DNA from 4 places in the Lysinibacillus sp. NPDC097195 genome. Region 4 is predicted to be linked to each of the others. Evidence: riboswitches for the same ligand, from Rfam matches in the RefSeq annotation. Region 4 holds a riboswitch; each other region holds the start of a gene.
What was found. A riboswitch is a leader RNA that binds a small molecule or an ion and turns the genes downstream of it on or off. The one in region 4 is predicted to bind lysine.
Positions count from the first base shown of each region.

Region 1 (3,771 bases), on a different contig from region 4:
ATGGCGGCGCCAGAAATAATGGCAGACATCACGAATTTTTCATCGTTAAAGAACGGCACAATCGAAAAGAACGACGTACTACTTTCCCCACCGACAATTGTCTTCACACAAAAAATGATAAAAATTACGACAATAATGCCCATAAATAGCACGAGAATTTGATTGGTTTTCGCTGCGATACCAATACCTAAAATATTCACAATCGTAATAATACCTGCAATGAATAACACCCAAGCCCAATACGGAATAGATGGTATTAGTGCATTCGCATATGACGCACCGACCATAAAGACAATGAGTGGTACTAAAACATAATCCATAAACATTGCCCATCCTGCAAAAAATCCTAAATGCGGATTAATGGCACGCTGTGTATAGGTATAAGTCGACCCTCCATTCGGAAAGACCGCAGCCATTCGACCGTAACTATAGGCAGAAAACATCATAGCTACCATCGCAACCAAGTAGGCTAATGGCAACATCCCGCCTGTAGATTCTGCTGCAAAGCCATAAATATAAGCAGGCGCAATTGGCGTCATAAAAGCAATACCATAAATAACTAAATCTTTTAATGTTAAAACACGTTTTAACTGTGGTGTATGATCATTGGCTGTTTGACTCATAGTCTATTTCCTCTCAGACATTCACTGATTCACGTTTAGCTAGTTCCGCTGTTACTAAATCGATGACTTCATCTGTGCTCATCACTTGGCAATAAATTTGATTCATAATCATAATTTCAGCATCATGAAGCTGTTGTGTTGCCGCTGCACATGCATCTTCAACTAAAATCACTTCAAAGCCTGCATCCGCTAAGCTTCGTACTGTTGAAGCAACACATTGATCTGTGACAACGCCTGTACAAACGACTGTTTCAATGCCCATATTGCGCAATAAAAATTCATAGTTCGTGCCACTTAATACACTATCTGTCGTTTTATTGACAACAATTTCATCAGCAAGAGGCGTTAATTCTTCGACCATCTCCGCCCCTGGATCACCGATTGGCAATAAAATATTGTTCCAGCCTGGACGGCGTTGAACAGGAGAACGGTCTCGTCCATCTTTATGATGACAAGCAATGCGTCCAAAAGTAACTTCTAATTGATTCGTACGGAAAAATTCTAAAAGCTTTTTATTGTTCGGAATCGTTAAATTGTCGATACGATCAAAAAAGTATGCCCACTGCTCAAACATGCCCTTTTCTCTTGCCACTTGCGCATCTAACCCGTCACGGCTAATAAACTGATGTTGCATATCGACGATAAGTAATGCTGTTTTATCTGGGTTCACATTGATTTTTTGACCGTCCGTCGGTAAAAATTCATAATATAAAGTTGATGTATTATCCATAATAATTCCTCCAAAATACCTCTTATTCCGAATTGCCTAGACAAATAAAAAAACAGACTCTTTGTGCAAAAGAATCTGTCTAACACAAAAAATGACCTACTCATTTTAAAGCTAGAAACTAAAAATGAATGGACCATTTAAAATTCCCCACTGTTTGTCTAAACAGAGATAGCACAACTTCATAAACAGCTATGTTTATGAAGACAGTCCTGCAACTATTCGCTACAGACCCAGCATATGATGGCGAGAACTCACCATACACTTCGGCGACATTTCCTTCTACCTAACCTCTACGTCTTCTCGGACTCCATTAGGTACTGTTAAACTGTCGCGCCTCTACCTCACTATCGGAAAAGTGAGGCATATTTAATTGTTTGAAATAATTATAGTATTGTGTTTTTTCTATGTCAACCTTTAATTTTACTATATTTTATAAGGTTTACCTTATAAAACTTCAAATAAATAACATTAAAAACATTTTTACACAATAACTTTTGCATGTACTATTCCATTTTACCGATATATGCATTTAACAAGCGACTGAACATTAAGAGCATAAAAAACCACCAATTCTATAATTGATGGTCGTACTTCATTATATCGTTTCGCTTACATTCCCTACATGCTCTTTTTTTAGCATCAGCATGACGATAAAGGAAATGCAATATAACCCTGCTAAGTAAAGCATCGCAACTTTCATATCATAGCTTTGTAAAATATAGCCGACTAGGATTGGAGAGAAACCACCTATCGCTCGACCAAAGTTAAATATTGTGTTTGTTGCTGTACTGCGAATTTGTACAGGATATAGACTACCAATCAGCGCACCATATCCGGCGAACATCCCATTTGAGAAGAAGCCGACAATTGCACCACCTATTAGCACACCTGCACTACCAGTAGCATAAGAGTATAAGAATACTGCACACGCTGAAGCAAGAAGGAAGATACCAAAGGCACGCTTTGCACCAAATCGATCTAAAAATATACCAAAAGATAACATCCCTATAATCATACCTACCGCTGTACTAATTGTCCAAAGAGCAGAGCCAGAAACAGATAAACCTTGTGACTGTTGCAACATTGATGGTAACCAGATCATTAATCCGTTATAACCGGCAATTTGCACCGTCGCCATGATGATTAAAGAAATGGTTGTAATCGCTGTTCGTGGCGTTTCAAACAATTGCACTAACTTGCCCTTTTCAGCTTTTTTACTAGCTTTTTTCTGTTTCTGGGCAGCTAGCCACTCAGGTGATTCATCTAAATTTTTTCTAACGATAAAGGCAAAAATAACGGGTACTACCCCTACAAAGAATAATGCTCTCCAACCTAAAGTAGGAAGAATGATAGCACTTAGTAATGCGGCTAAAATAACACCATATTGCGCGCCTACACTAACATATGAAGATGCACGCCCTTGTTTATTTTTCGGCCAAGCTTCAGCTACAAGTGCCATCCCAATACCGTATTCTCCTCCGGCACCAATACCTGCAATAAATCTAAATAGATATACTTGTTCAATACTTGTCGCTAATCCAGTTAAAGCTGTACCTATTGCAAACAAGATTACGGTATAGGTAAAGACCTTTACCCTACCATACTTATCCGCTAATATCCCGAAAATAATGCCTCCTAAAAGCATCCCTACGTTCGTGATGGAAGAAATAAGTCCTCCCGTTGCTAAATCAATGTTAAATTCGGCAATAATCATTGTCATCGCAAATGAGATAAACATGATATCCATGCCTTCTAATGTTAAACCTGCTACCGATGCGACCACGGTCTTTTTTCGATAATCCATTCTTCTATCCTCCAGTATGTTCTAGATGAAAATAAATCTCTTTTATTTACGAATGAATGGATGTATCTATATAAATATAACGTTTCCATTCTCCTTTTAAGCCTCACTGGACTTCCTTTAAAAGAGGTACGTTAGTTGTGTACTCACAGCTAAATGGCAAAATAAAAGCCCTTTCGTCCAAACAGACAAAAGGGCATGAATAAGCGAAGATATTACTTACATAATAACTTAAAATTCCATGTATCCCTTGTCAGCCTCTCTGGACCGTATTAAAGGTTAATTATTTCAAAAGATATTCTAGCAAAATTATCTTTATTTTCATACAAGAAAATATTGGTAAAAAATGCACAAAGTGATGTCTCGTAAGGCTTGCAGTGCTTCTAAATAAATTTTTACAGTGGCTCCTATAATATGCAAAACTTATTTTCTTCCTGCTTTCAAACATTTCCCTAAGAGCACAATTTGCTGTCACAAGTAAACTTTTCCAGATGCAAATTACGATAAAAACATCAATTTCACTGCTAGCAATTTACAAGTAAATGGGCGGCACGTAACGGCACACTGTACGGACTTCTTCAGTCTTTCACTCCCATTGTTTTTCACATTTTTGTAAC
Region 1 is NZ_JBIWDP010000006.1:37,788-41,558, reverse strand. Features, by position in the region: gene ACIQXI_RS19545 (APC family permease) at 1-623, opposite strand, end outside; gene ACIQXI_RS19540 (cysteine hydrolase family protein) at 637-1,353, opposite strand; lysine riboswitch at 1,515-1,700, opposite strand; gene ACIQXI_RS19535 (MFS transporter) at 1,949-3,157, opposite strand.
Region 1: linked by a shared signal. The riboswitch ahead of ACIQXI_RS19540 (cysteine hydrolase family protein) and the one ahead of ACIQXI_RS16900 (amino acid permease) in region 4 are both predicted to bind lysine.

Region 2 (3,771 bases), on a different contig from region 4:
ACGTTGCTTTTGACCACCAGAAAGTTGTCGAGGCTTTGCATTGACGTATTGATCCATGCCGACAATTTTAAGATACTTCAAAGCTGTTTTCTCTGCTTCTTCTTTCGAACGTTTTAATACTTTTACTTGACCTACAGTACAATTTTTCAAGACATTATGATTATTAAACAAATTAAACTGTTGGAAAACCATACCTAAATGAGTACGATAAGCTTGAATATTATGCTTTTCGTCTAAAATATTTTCCCCTTTATAAATAATTTCTCCGCCACTTGGTATTTCAAGTAAATTGATACAACGTAGAAGTGTAGATTTTCCGGAGCCTGATGACCCGATTAAACAAACTACTTCTCCCTTGTCCACTTTAAAATTCACATCTTTTAACACTTGGTTACGTCCAAATGATTTACTTAAATGTTCAATTTGAATGACTGCCATTTGTTCGTCCCCCTAATCAATTTCTTTCAGTTCTTTTTGGTAAGCATCCGGTCCATCAAGACGTTTTTCAACATAAAGTAAAATTCTTGATGCCGTAAATGTCATAATAAAGTAAAGCACACAAGCTACAAAGAAAGATTCGAAATAGCGGAAGTTATTCCCTGCAATCGATTTTGTTTGGAAGTATAATTCCGTTACCCCTATCACGTTTAAGACAGCCGTATCTTTAATATTCATAATCAATTGGTTACCTGTAGCAGGTAAAACATTGCGTGCCACTTGTGGTAATACAACATTCATCATAATTTGTACATGTCCCATACCAATGGCTGAAGCAGCTTCGTATTGACCTTTATCGACTGACACAATCCCACCGCGTACGATCTCTGCCATATAAGCTCCCGTATTAAGCGAGACGACTAAAATCCCAGCTGTAATAAAGTGCATATCGATGCCAAAAGCAATATCTAGTCCGTAATATACTACCATTGCTTGTACAATCATTGGTGTACCACGGAAAAATTCAACATAACAAGTCAGTATAAAATTTATACATTTTAATCCATAATATTTTATACCTTTTTTACGAACTGGAATGGTATGCATAATCCCAATAAAAAATCCGATGAATGCACCAATAATTGTACTAATTATGGAAATAAGTAATGTATAATACGTACCCCGTAAAAACATTTGCCAGTTGTTTTCTATAATCGAAATGATCCAATCAAAACTCATGATGTTCCTCCTAACAACGTTTGTTGCTTGATATCAATTATGTCTTAGCGAAATCATCTCTTCATTTGAATTTTTAGCTTTGTTCAAATTATGTGACATACTTCTTAGACATGCGTTATTCACATTGATTTCCTCACTGAATTAACGAATTTTTACTATAGAGGCTGCACTCAACTCCAACCATATTTTTAACAATACTTAGATACGAAAAAATAGCATACTCGTAAATTATCAGTATACTATTCTTTCGCATTAAGACAGCTCCTCTATCTTACTGCGCTGCCGGTTGTTGTAAAATTGCTTCTTCCATAATTTTTTGACGATCATCTTCGGAAATGCCTTTTAAGATTTCATTAATTTTATCTAAACTTGCATCACCTTTACGTAAACCTACTGCAATCGATGTATTTGAAATATCTGTATCAAATCCTTCTTCAAATGATACAAATGTGAATTTATCGTTTGCTGCAGCGGCAGAAATTCCTTCTGGACGTTCTGCTACATAGCCATCAATTTTTCCAGCTTCTAGCGCTACACGCATTGCAGCGAAGTTTTCCATCGCTGTTTGCTTCTTTACACCTTTAATTTGATCAATCACATTATAGTTAGATGTATTTAACTGTGATGTTACTTTTGCATCTGAGAAATCTTGAATTGATTTAGCATTTTCAAATTTGCTACCTTTTTGAATCACCATAACAAAATCAGAAGTATAGTAGTTTTCTGTGAAATCAATTGTTTGTTTACGTTCTTCTGTTGGAGACATCCCTGCTACAATTGCATCGATTTTTTTCGACTGTAGTGCTGGCACTAAACCGTCCCATTCCAATTTAACAATGACTAATTTTTTCCCTAATCCATCAGCGATTTTTTTTGCCATTTGTACATCGTAACCGCCTGCATACTCTGCATTATCGGCAATTTTCACTGCACCATTTGCATCATCTTGCTGCGTCCAGTTAAACGGTGGATAGCCTGCCTCCATACCGATGCGGAATTCTCCACCTGTTTCTTCACTCACAGCATCGCCAGCTGTGTTGTTCTCTTTTTTGTCGCCAGCACCACAAGCCGCTAGCAAAATTGCTGTCATTGCCGTTAACATAAATAGCAACCATTTTCTTTTCATCTAAAACTCCCCTTTTCTGTAAAAAAAATAAAGCAACTGTACAAAAAAAGACCTAAGTTGTGAACTTAGGTCTTACCTTTAATTGACAGTTGCCCAAATCCTCACTATAATTTCCATGTTTCCGAGATAGCACAACCTAGTAAACTGGAATTAGATTTACTAGGACAGTCCTGCACTTATTCACTGCAGACCCAGCATAAAAGTACGAGCTCCTTTTATACTTCGGCGATATTTCCTTCTCCATTACGTCTTCGCTTGCTTATACTCAGCAATGGACTAATAAATACCGCGCCTCTACCTCACAACTACAAAAGTGAGGTTTGTTTATTTAATTGATAAATAGATATTACTATAAAGCTAGCATATTCGTCAAGATAGTTTTATCATTTTTCTGACTAATGACAACATTAGGTAAATACCTTGCCTCCATACGACTATTTCCTTGAGAATTAAAGCATTCACGGTGCTGAATGGATAGCAATAATGCATAAAATATTATGATAAAAAGCATTTATGCTAATACTTATGATTCGTATATAGTGGAATATAGTATACTTTAGTACCATTAAGTCAATTAGCTTTCACCATACATTTTTTTGGCCAGTAATCGCATCGGAAAAAACCCTGCAAAACAGTTATGCTCGCAGGGTTTGAATAGATAATTTATAGAATTAAGAATTTAATAATAAATCTTCTGGATTTTCAAGTAATTCTTTCACTGTTTTAAGGAAGCCAACAGAATCTTTACCATCAATAATACGGTGGTCGTAAGATAGTGCTAAGTACATCATAGGGCGAATTTCTACTTCACCATTCACTTCTACTGGACGTTTTTTAATTGAGTGCATACCTAAAATTGCGGCTTGTGTACCGTTCATAATAGGTGTTGACATTAATGAACCGAATACGCCACCATTTGTAATTGTGAATGAGCCACCTTGAAGATCAGCTAATCCTAATTTTTTATCGCGTGCTTTTTTCGCTAAGTCAGCAATTGAATCTTCAATTTCAGCAAAGTTTTTACGATCAGCATCACGTACAACTGGTACTACTAAACCTTCTTCAGTTGATACAGCTACACCAATATCAAAGAAGTTATTTAAGTGAATTTCATCACCAACGATTTGAGCATTTACGTAAGGATACTTTTTAAGTGCCGCAACAACAGCTTTTGTGAAGAATGACATGAAACCAAGTTTAGAGCCAGTTGACTCAAAGAACTGATCTTTTTTACGTGAACGTAATGCCATAACGTTTGTCATATCTACTTCATTGAAAGTTGTCAGCATTGCAGTTGATTGTTTTACTTCTAAAAGACGTTTAGCAATTGTTTGACGACGACGGCTCATTTTTTCTACTGTCACACGTGAATCGTCAACAGCAACGACTGCTTGTGGTGCTGGTGTTGCTTGTGCTTTTGGTGCTGCTGGTGCTGTACCGTGAGCTGCAACATCTTGTACACGTACACG
Region 2 is NZ_JBIWDP010000001.1:1,067,514-1,071,284, reverse strand. Features, by position in the region: gene ACIQXI_RS05530 (amino acid ABC transporter ATP-binding protein) at 1-438, opposite strand, end outside; gene ACIQXI_RS05525 (amino acid ABC transporter permease) at 451-1,176, opposite strand; gene ACIQXI_RS05520 (transporter substrate-binding domain-containing protein) at 1,448-2,302, opposite strand; lysine riboswitch at 2,422-2,607, opposite strand; gene odhB (2-oxoglutarate dehydrogenase complex dihydrolipoyllysine-residue succinyltransferase) at 2,974-3,771, opposite strand, start outside.
Region 2: linked by a shared signal. The riboswitch ahead of ACIQXI_RS05520 (transporter substrate-binding domain-containing protein) and the one ahead of ACIQXI_RS16900 (amino acid permease) in region 4 are both predicted to bind lysine.

Region 3 (3,771 bases), on a different contig from region 4:
TTTATTGCTGAACAAATCCAACAAGCAAAAGGTTACCTCACTGAATGTTATGATGAGAAGCGTGAAAAGCAACAGCTCATCACGTTTACAGTTAAATGGGATGTTAAAGAACGCATTATGCATACAATACCAAATGAATAAACTAGGATAACAGAGAGAAAGTGTTAGATTGGCTGCAATCAATCTAACACTTTTTTCTACTTTTTTTATGCTTTTCTGCCGGAATCACTGCTATTTAATTCATACTAAATAACACATAAGATAGAATCGCCAAGGTGGTATTCCCTATTCATAATGTTTATGAATTTTCGAGAATGTCCTCTGCTAAATTAAACTCGTCATGTAAGGCGTTTGCAGCGCGAATCATCTCGTCTTGTGGCACTACAACCGACACTTTAATTTCCGATGTGCTAACCATTTTCACTGCTATATCCTCCCGGCGTAAACGGTCAAACATACGAGCGGCCACTCCTGGATTTGATGCCATACCTGAGCCTATAATGGACACTTTCGCTAAACCAATTTCAAAATCAGCAAAACTAAAACCGAGTGACAATTTGCTATCTTCTAGTACACGTAAAGCATCAGCAAATTCTTCTTTTAAAATAGTAAACGATACGGATGGCTTCACACCTTCAATAATGGCTTGTACTATTATATCTACATTAATGCGATTTTCTGCCAATATCGCAAACATATCTGCTAATGATGCAGTGGAGTATGTATCATAACCAATCGTAAGGCGAATGACATCCGACTCATAAGCAACACCACGTACAATTAAATTTTTCTCCATTACAACTTCCTCCTTCAATAAAGTACCATCTATCTCATCTACGCTCGAACGGATAATAACCGGGATTTTAAATTTCTTGGCGAGCTCCACTGCCCGCGGATGTAAAATATGTGAACCTAAATGAGATAACTCAAGCATTTCATCATATGAAATCTCCATTAATTTTCTTGCTTTTTCAATATATCGAGGATCTGCAGTATAAACGCCATCAACATTTGTATAAATATCTACACGTTCTGCTTCTAATGCCGCCGCTATAGCGACTGCTGTTGTTTCAGCTCCACCCTTACCAAGTGTGGTAATATCGTGTGCGGCATTTATCCCCTGTTCTCCTGCAACGACTACAATTTGCCCTTGCTTCATATGCTCTTGCATGCGACGTACATCGATATCGTCGATACGAGCATGAAAATGTTTGGCATCCGTCTGCACACCAGCTTGCCAGCCCGTTAATGACACTGCATCATGGCCCGCCTCCTGTAAAGCAATGGCAAAAAGTGCGCTTGAAAGTTGGGAACTCGTCGACAGCAGTACATCCATCTCTCGTTTTGAAGCCTCATCTGATATTTCTCTTACCGTTTTCGCTAATTCTTTTGCGGTACGTCCCATCGCAGCAGTTACCACTACTACATGATAACCAAGCTCTTTTTTAGCTATTGCGATGTTAGCGACCTCTTGAATACGCTCGGTTGAGGCAATCGCTGGCCCGCCGAATTTCAGTACAATACTCCTCATCTTCATCATTCTCCTTTTATCGTTTCGTCTCTAGAACAGCAAAAAGGCAGCCCTCACATAACGTGAAAGCTGCCTGCAACATGTACAATAAAATAGCTTGCGCATGTGTGATAGCTCTCCGAAACGTCAAGATTCGACAGTCTTACATCTATTAAATGCAAAACCAGCAAAGTATCGGAAACAACAATACTTCACTTCGGCAAGCTCCCCTTTCACACATTATCACTGGATTTGTCCATCCTCCAATGTGTTACTATTGAATCTTGCACCTCTATCATCACTTATAATAGTGAATATTTAATTTTTACCCTTAGGAAGGTATTCCTTTGGGCATGGTAGAACATGACTACATTGCCATTTCTACAATCTACCTCAACCATAGCATATGTCTAATCCTTTGACAATGACTGTTGCTGAAAATAACTGTATATGCTGTTGGCTAAGTTTGCTGGCATCCCCGCTTCTTGTAGCGCAAGTTCACTTGCCTCACGAATTTTTTTGACAGAGCCAAAATGCTTTAATAATTGTTGCTTGCGCTTTGGCCCAATCCCTTCAATACCATCAAGAACTGATTGAATAGCATTTTTCTCATGCTGTTGACGTAAAAACGTAATGGCAAAACGGTGTACTTCGTCTTGAATGCGCTGTAGTAAATAAAAGCCGTCACTCGTTCGTTTTAATCCAATCACTTCTGGCGGATCACCAAATAACAGCTGTGATGTATTATGCTTATCATCTTTCGCTAAGCCCGCAATTGGAATGACAAGACCTAGTTCATCTTCTAGCACCTCTCGTGCCACTTCCATTTGTCCCTTACCACCATCAATTAGCACTAAATCAGGTAGTGGCAAACCTTCTTTTAATACCCGCGTGTAGCGGCGACGAATAACTTCTTGCATTGCCCCGTAATCGTCATGCTTTGCAGCAGTTCGTGTTTTGTATTTACGATATTCCTTTTTAGCAGGTTTACCATCTATAAAGACAACCATTGCTGATACTGCATCCGTCCCGTGCATATGACTATTATCAAATGCTTCAATACGAAGCGGCACTGAAATTCCCATGGCTTCGCCCAAAGCTTCACATGCACCAATTGTTCGCTCTTCCTGGCGTTCAATCAATTGGAATTTTGCTGCAACGGCGATTTCGGCATTTTTCATAGCTAATTCAACGAGCTCTTTTTTCTGTCCGCGTTTTGGCGTCAGTACTTTTACACCTAATAACTCCGTTAAAATGGCTGCATCAATAGAATGCGGAATGAAAATTTCCTTTGGTTTAATATGCTCTGGTCTTTCATAGAAGCGCCCGACAAATGTTAAAAATTCTTCCTCAACATCCTGATAAATCGGAAAAATCGATACATCTCGTTCAATCAGCTTCCCTTGACGGACGAAAAACACTTGCACGCACATCCAGCCCTTTTCAACTGCATAACCAAAAACATCTCGGTTCGTTGTATCACTGGACACAATTTTTTGCTTTTGCATAACGGTTTCGATATGGGCAATTTGATCGCGAAACTCCTTCGCACGTTCAAATTCAAGCTGTTCTGCCGCCGCCATCATTTTCTCTTCCAGCTCTTTTTTAACAGACTCAACGCCACCATTTAAGAACTTCGTCATATCTTCAATCATATCGTGATAAATTTGTGCATTAATATCTTTCACACAAGGTGCTAAGCATTGTCCCATATGATAATACAAGCAAACCTTTGAAGGTAATTGTACACATTTGCGAAGTGGGTAGAGTCTGTCTAACAGCTTTTTCGTCTCACTTGCTGCATATGCATTTGGATATGGCCCAAAATATTTAGCTTTATCTTTTTTTACTTTACGCGTTGTAATAAGTCTTGGGTGTTTTTCATTCGTAATTTTTAAATATGGATACGTTTTATCATCCGTCAGCATGATATTGTATTTAGGATCGTGTAGCTTAATAAGGTTTAACTCCAGAATAAGCGCTTCTAAATTAGAGGATGTCACAATGTACTCGAAATCCTCAATTTCTCCAACGAGACGCTGCGTTTTTCCTTCATGAGTTCCAGTAAAATAGGAACGCACTCGGTTTTTTAGTACCTTTGCTTTACCGACATAAATAATTGTCCCTTGTCGATCCTTCATCAAATAGCAGCCAGGCTGATCAGGTAAAATCTCAAGCTTCCGTTTTATTAAATCATTCATCGCCTACCTGCCTCCCTTTTGCGCATTGCCCTTTTTACATCATGCATGAAAAAGGAGCGT
Region 3 is NZ_JBIWDP010000001.1:255,281-259,051, reverse strand. Features, by position in the region: gene ACIQXI_RS01285 (YslB family protein) at 1-141, shown strand, start outside; gene ACIQXI_RS01280 (aspartate kinase) at 299-1,531, opposite strand; lysine riboswitch at 1,635-1,813, opposite strand; gene uvrC (excinuclease ABC subunit UvrC) at 1,921-3,711, opposite strand.
Region 3: linked by a shared signal. The riboswitch ahead of ACIQXI_RS01280 (aspartate kinase) and the one ahead of ACIQXI_RS16900 (amino acid permease) in region 4 are both predicted to bind lysine.

Region 4 (3,771 bases):
TAATTCTTGATTCGTTGTAGCAACTAAAATTTTCTCGTGTGATTGTGTATTCATAATAGCTTGTAGTTTTGTGTGCATGTAATGGAGTGTAACGTTTTGCTGCCGTTTTTCTTTGCTCTGAAACATAATGATAGCTATAAGAAAAAGAATAATAATTGTTAGAAATAATGTCATATCGCTAGCCCTCAAATTTATAGCCAATCCCCCAAAGTGTTTTAATATACTGGGGTTTGGAAGGATCGTCTTCGATTTTTTCTCGTAATCTTCTTATATGGACATTAATTATATTTTCATCGCCATAATAGTCATCATTCCAAATCAATTGATAGATTTGTTGTTTAGTAAAAACCCGATTGCGATTAGTAATAAATAATTTTAAAATAGCAAACTCTTTGGAAGTCAGCTTCAGCTGTTGTTGATCTTTCTGTACTGAAAAATTAACGACATCAATTACCAAGTTCCCAATAGTCATTGTTCCTTTTGCTTCTTCCATCGGACTTGAATATTGAGTCGCCCTTCTAATGGCGGCTTTTACACGCGCTGAAAATTCCAACATGGAAAATGGCTTGGCAATATAATCATCTGCACCTAATCCAAGGCCTAATGCTTTATCAACATCACTATCTTTTGCGGACATTATAATAATTGGTATTGCTTCTTTTTCGCGAACCCTTTTTAACACTTCTAAACCATCTAATTTAGGCATCATGATGTCCAAAATAATTAAATCAAAGGATTTTGTTAAACAAGTTTGCACTGCCTCTTCACCATTTGAAACAGCTGTAACAACAAAGCCTTCCATCATTAAAAATTTTTCAACCATTTCTCGTATCGCTACATCATCTTCTACAAGTAATATATGTTTTTGCAAGTTCAAGCACCCCGTTTCTAAAAACCTTCTTTTTATTAAATAACGACTCTTATAATTATTTGTAATGATTATCCTGACTTTATATAGCTTACCATATGTTATTTTTAATTTTAATGCTGTAATAACCATATACTTGTAAACAAAAAAGCTGTCCTCTACTGATAGGACAGCCTAAAACATATAGAAAGTGCCAGGCACTCAAACAATTATTGGAGCGGAGGGCGGCGACTCCTACGGGAACAGCACAACTACGTAAGACGCAACAGACCGCGCGTATGCGAGGGTTGCGGCTTACGTTGTGCCCGTGGAAAGCGTCCGCCCGTAGCGGAAATCAACGGTCATAAACTAAAAGCTGCCCTACGCTAGTAGGACAGCTCACTTTTTACTTTTCCACTTTTAAATCGCATTTTTCTAGTGGAATCATTTTCGTTTTATGTTTAATTTTATAGCCTAACCATAAGGCAACGAACAGCGGTATACCGATATATGAAACAAGGACACCATACCAGTCAATCGAATCGCCCGTGAAAGCTGTATAGTTTTGACCAATGACAACAATCATACAGACAGTAAATGCAAACAGTGGACCGAATGGATAGAGCTTTGCTTTATATGGCAGTAAATTCGTGTCTAAACCTTGCGCTTCATACGCTCTACGGAAGCGATAATGACTAAAAGCAATACCAAGCCAGGCAATGAAGCCTGACATCCCAGAAGCGTTTAAAAGCCACATATAAACAACGCCATCTCCAAAGAATGAAGCTAAAAATGCTAAGCAACCTACCGCTAATGTTAGTAGTAATGCATAAATCGGAATGCCACGACGGCTAAGCTTTGCAAAAATTTTAGGTGCGTGGCCATCTACTGCTAATTGCCATAACATACGAGATGAAGCATATAAACCAGAATTACCTGCGGACAACATCGCTGTTAAAATAATAGCATTCATTAATGAAGCCGCAAAAGCAATGCCTAAACGGTCAAATACTAATGTAAATGGAGATACTGCAATATCTTCAGATAATAAACGTGCATCCGTAAATGGAATCAACATCCCAATGGCTGCAATCGCTAAAATATAAAATAAAATAATACGCCAAAATACAGATTTAACAGCTTTCGGAATATTTTTACCTGGATCATCCGTTTCTCCAGCAGTGATTCCTAATAGCTCTGTCCCTTGGAACGAGAAGCCTGCTGCTAGAAATATACCGAATGTTGCAAGGAAGCCGCCATGGAATGGCCCATCACTGATAAAGAAATTTGTGAAGCCAACCGGTGCTTGCCCGCCTATAATACCGAAAATCATCAATAGGCTGACGATAATAAAAACAATAACCGTTGCAACTTTTATCATTGCAAACCAATATTCACTTTCCCCATAGCTTTTTACAGACAGTAAATTAAATGTTAGGACAATCGCAATAAATATAACAGTCCAAAGTGCAGAAGAACTGTCTGGGAACCAGTACTTCATAATAAGAGAAACTGCTGCAATTTCTGCTGCAATGGTAATTGCCCAGTTATACCAGTAGTTCCAGCCAAGGGCAAAGCCAAGCGCAGGATCTACAAATTTTGTTGCATACGTACTAAATGACCCTGATGACGGCATATAAGCTGCCATCTCGCCTAAGCTCGTCATTAAGAAATACACCATAATGCCGATTAGTGCATAGGCAAGAAGTGCACCGCCTGGCCCTGCTTGTGCTATTGCGCCACCACTTGCTAAAAATAGACCTGTTCCAATAGTACCGCCTAATGAAATCATTGTTATATGACGGCTTTTTAATTCTTTTTTCAGCTCCGGTGCTTTATGACCGAGCTGATTAACTTTTATCTCACTCACATTAAAGCTTCCTTCCTTTTATAAGAGGCAAAAAAATGCCATCACATGAACGTTGTGATGGCTAAGTAAATCCTCTGTTTCTTCAAAATGATAGCGCAACACGTTGTCCAACGTGACAGTTCTGTTCCTTTCGGAGACAGCCCCAGCATGAGGTTTTCAAGTCCCCTCACACTTCGGCGATATTTCCTTTCAGCTAACATCGTTAATGCTTGTCATCTCCATTAACTTACTAATAAATACCGCGACCTCTACCTCAATACAAACATGAGGCATATAATTATTAAATTTATGATGTGTCCTAGTTTATCATACGACCTAAGACATTTCAATAAAACGATTAAAGTTCCGTATTTTGTGAATATTCAACTATTTTTATTAATGTGTTAAAGTGTTATAGTGGCTTGAATTATAATTGTTGTATCAGGGAGGTACTTATTTTGACAACAAACGAAGAATCTACGTATCCTAGCAGAAAGATTAACTGGAAGGGCACAACGCTCTTATTAGTCATCGGTGTCATCTTTCTTGCTTCGACATTACGTATGCCATTAACGGTTGTAGGGCCGATTATTTCCTTTATTCGTGAGGATCTTGGCATATCCAATGTGCTGGCAGGCTTTCTAACAACTATTCCATTGCTTGCATTTGCACTCGTGTCACCCATTGCACCAGTAGTTGCACGAAAAATGGGGCTTGAATTGACACTATTTTTATCAACGATTTTATTAGCACTAGGAATTGTGTTGCGCTCACTTGGTACAACTGGTTTACTCGTGTTCGGTACAATGATAATTGGTATTGCTATTTCATTTGGTAACGTCCTAATACCAGGGCTGTTGAAATTGAAATTCCCTTATCACGTAGGCTTACTGATGGCCTTTTTTACAATGTCTATGAACTTAACTGCAGGAATTGGCGCTGGCATTAGTTATCCAATAGCCAATGCTTCTCTTGGCTGGCAAGGTGCACTTGCTATTGCGCTAGTTCTTGTTGTAGTAACGATTGTAATTTGGATTCCTCAATTAAAAGCGAATAAACCTGAACCAACTGTAGC
Region 4 is NZ_JBIWDP010000003.1:340,903-344,673, forward strand. Features, by position in the region: gene ACIQXI_RS16890 (sensor histidine kinase) at 1-174, opposite strand, end outside; gene ACIQXI_RS16895 (response regulator transcription factor) at 179-871, opposite strand; gene ACIQXI_RS16900 (amino acid permease) at 1,254-2,717, opposite strand; lysine riboswitch at 2,801-2,976, opposite strand; gene ACIQXI_RS16905 (CynX/NimT family MFS transporter) at 3,155-3,771, shown strand, end outside.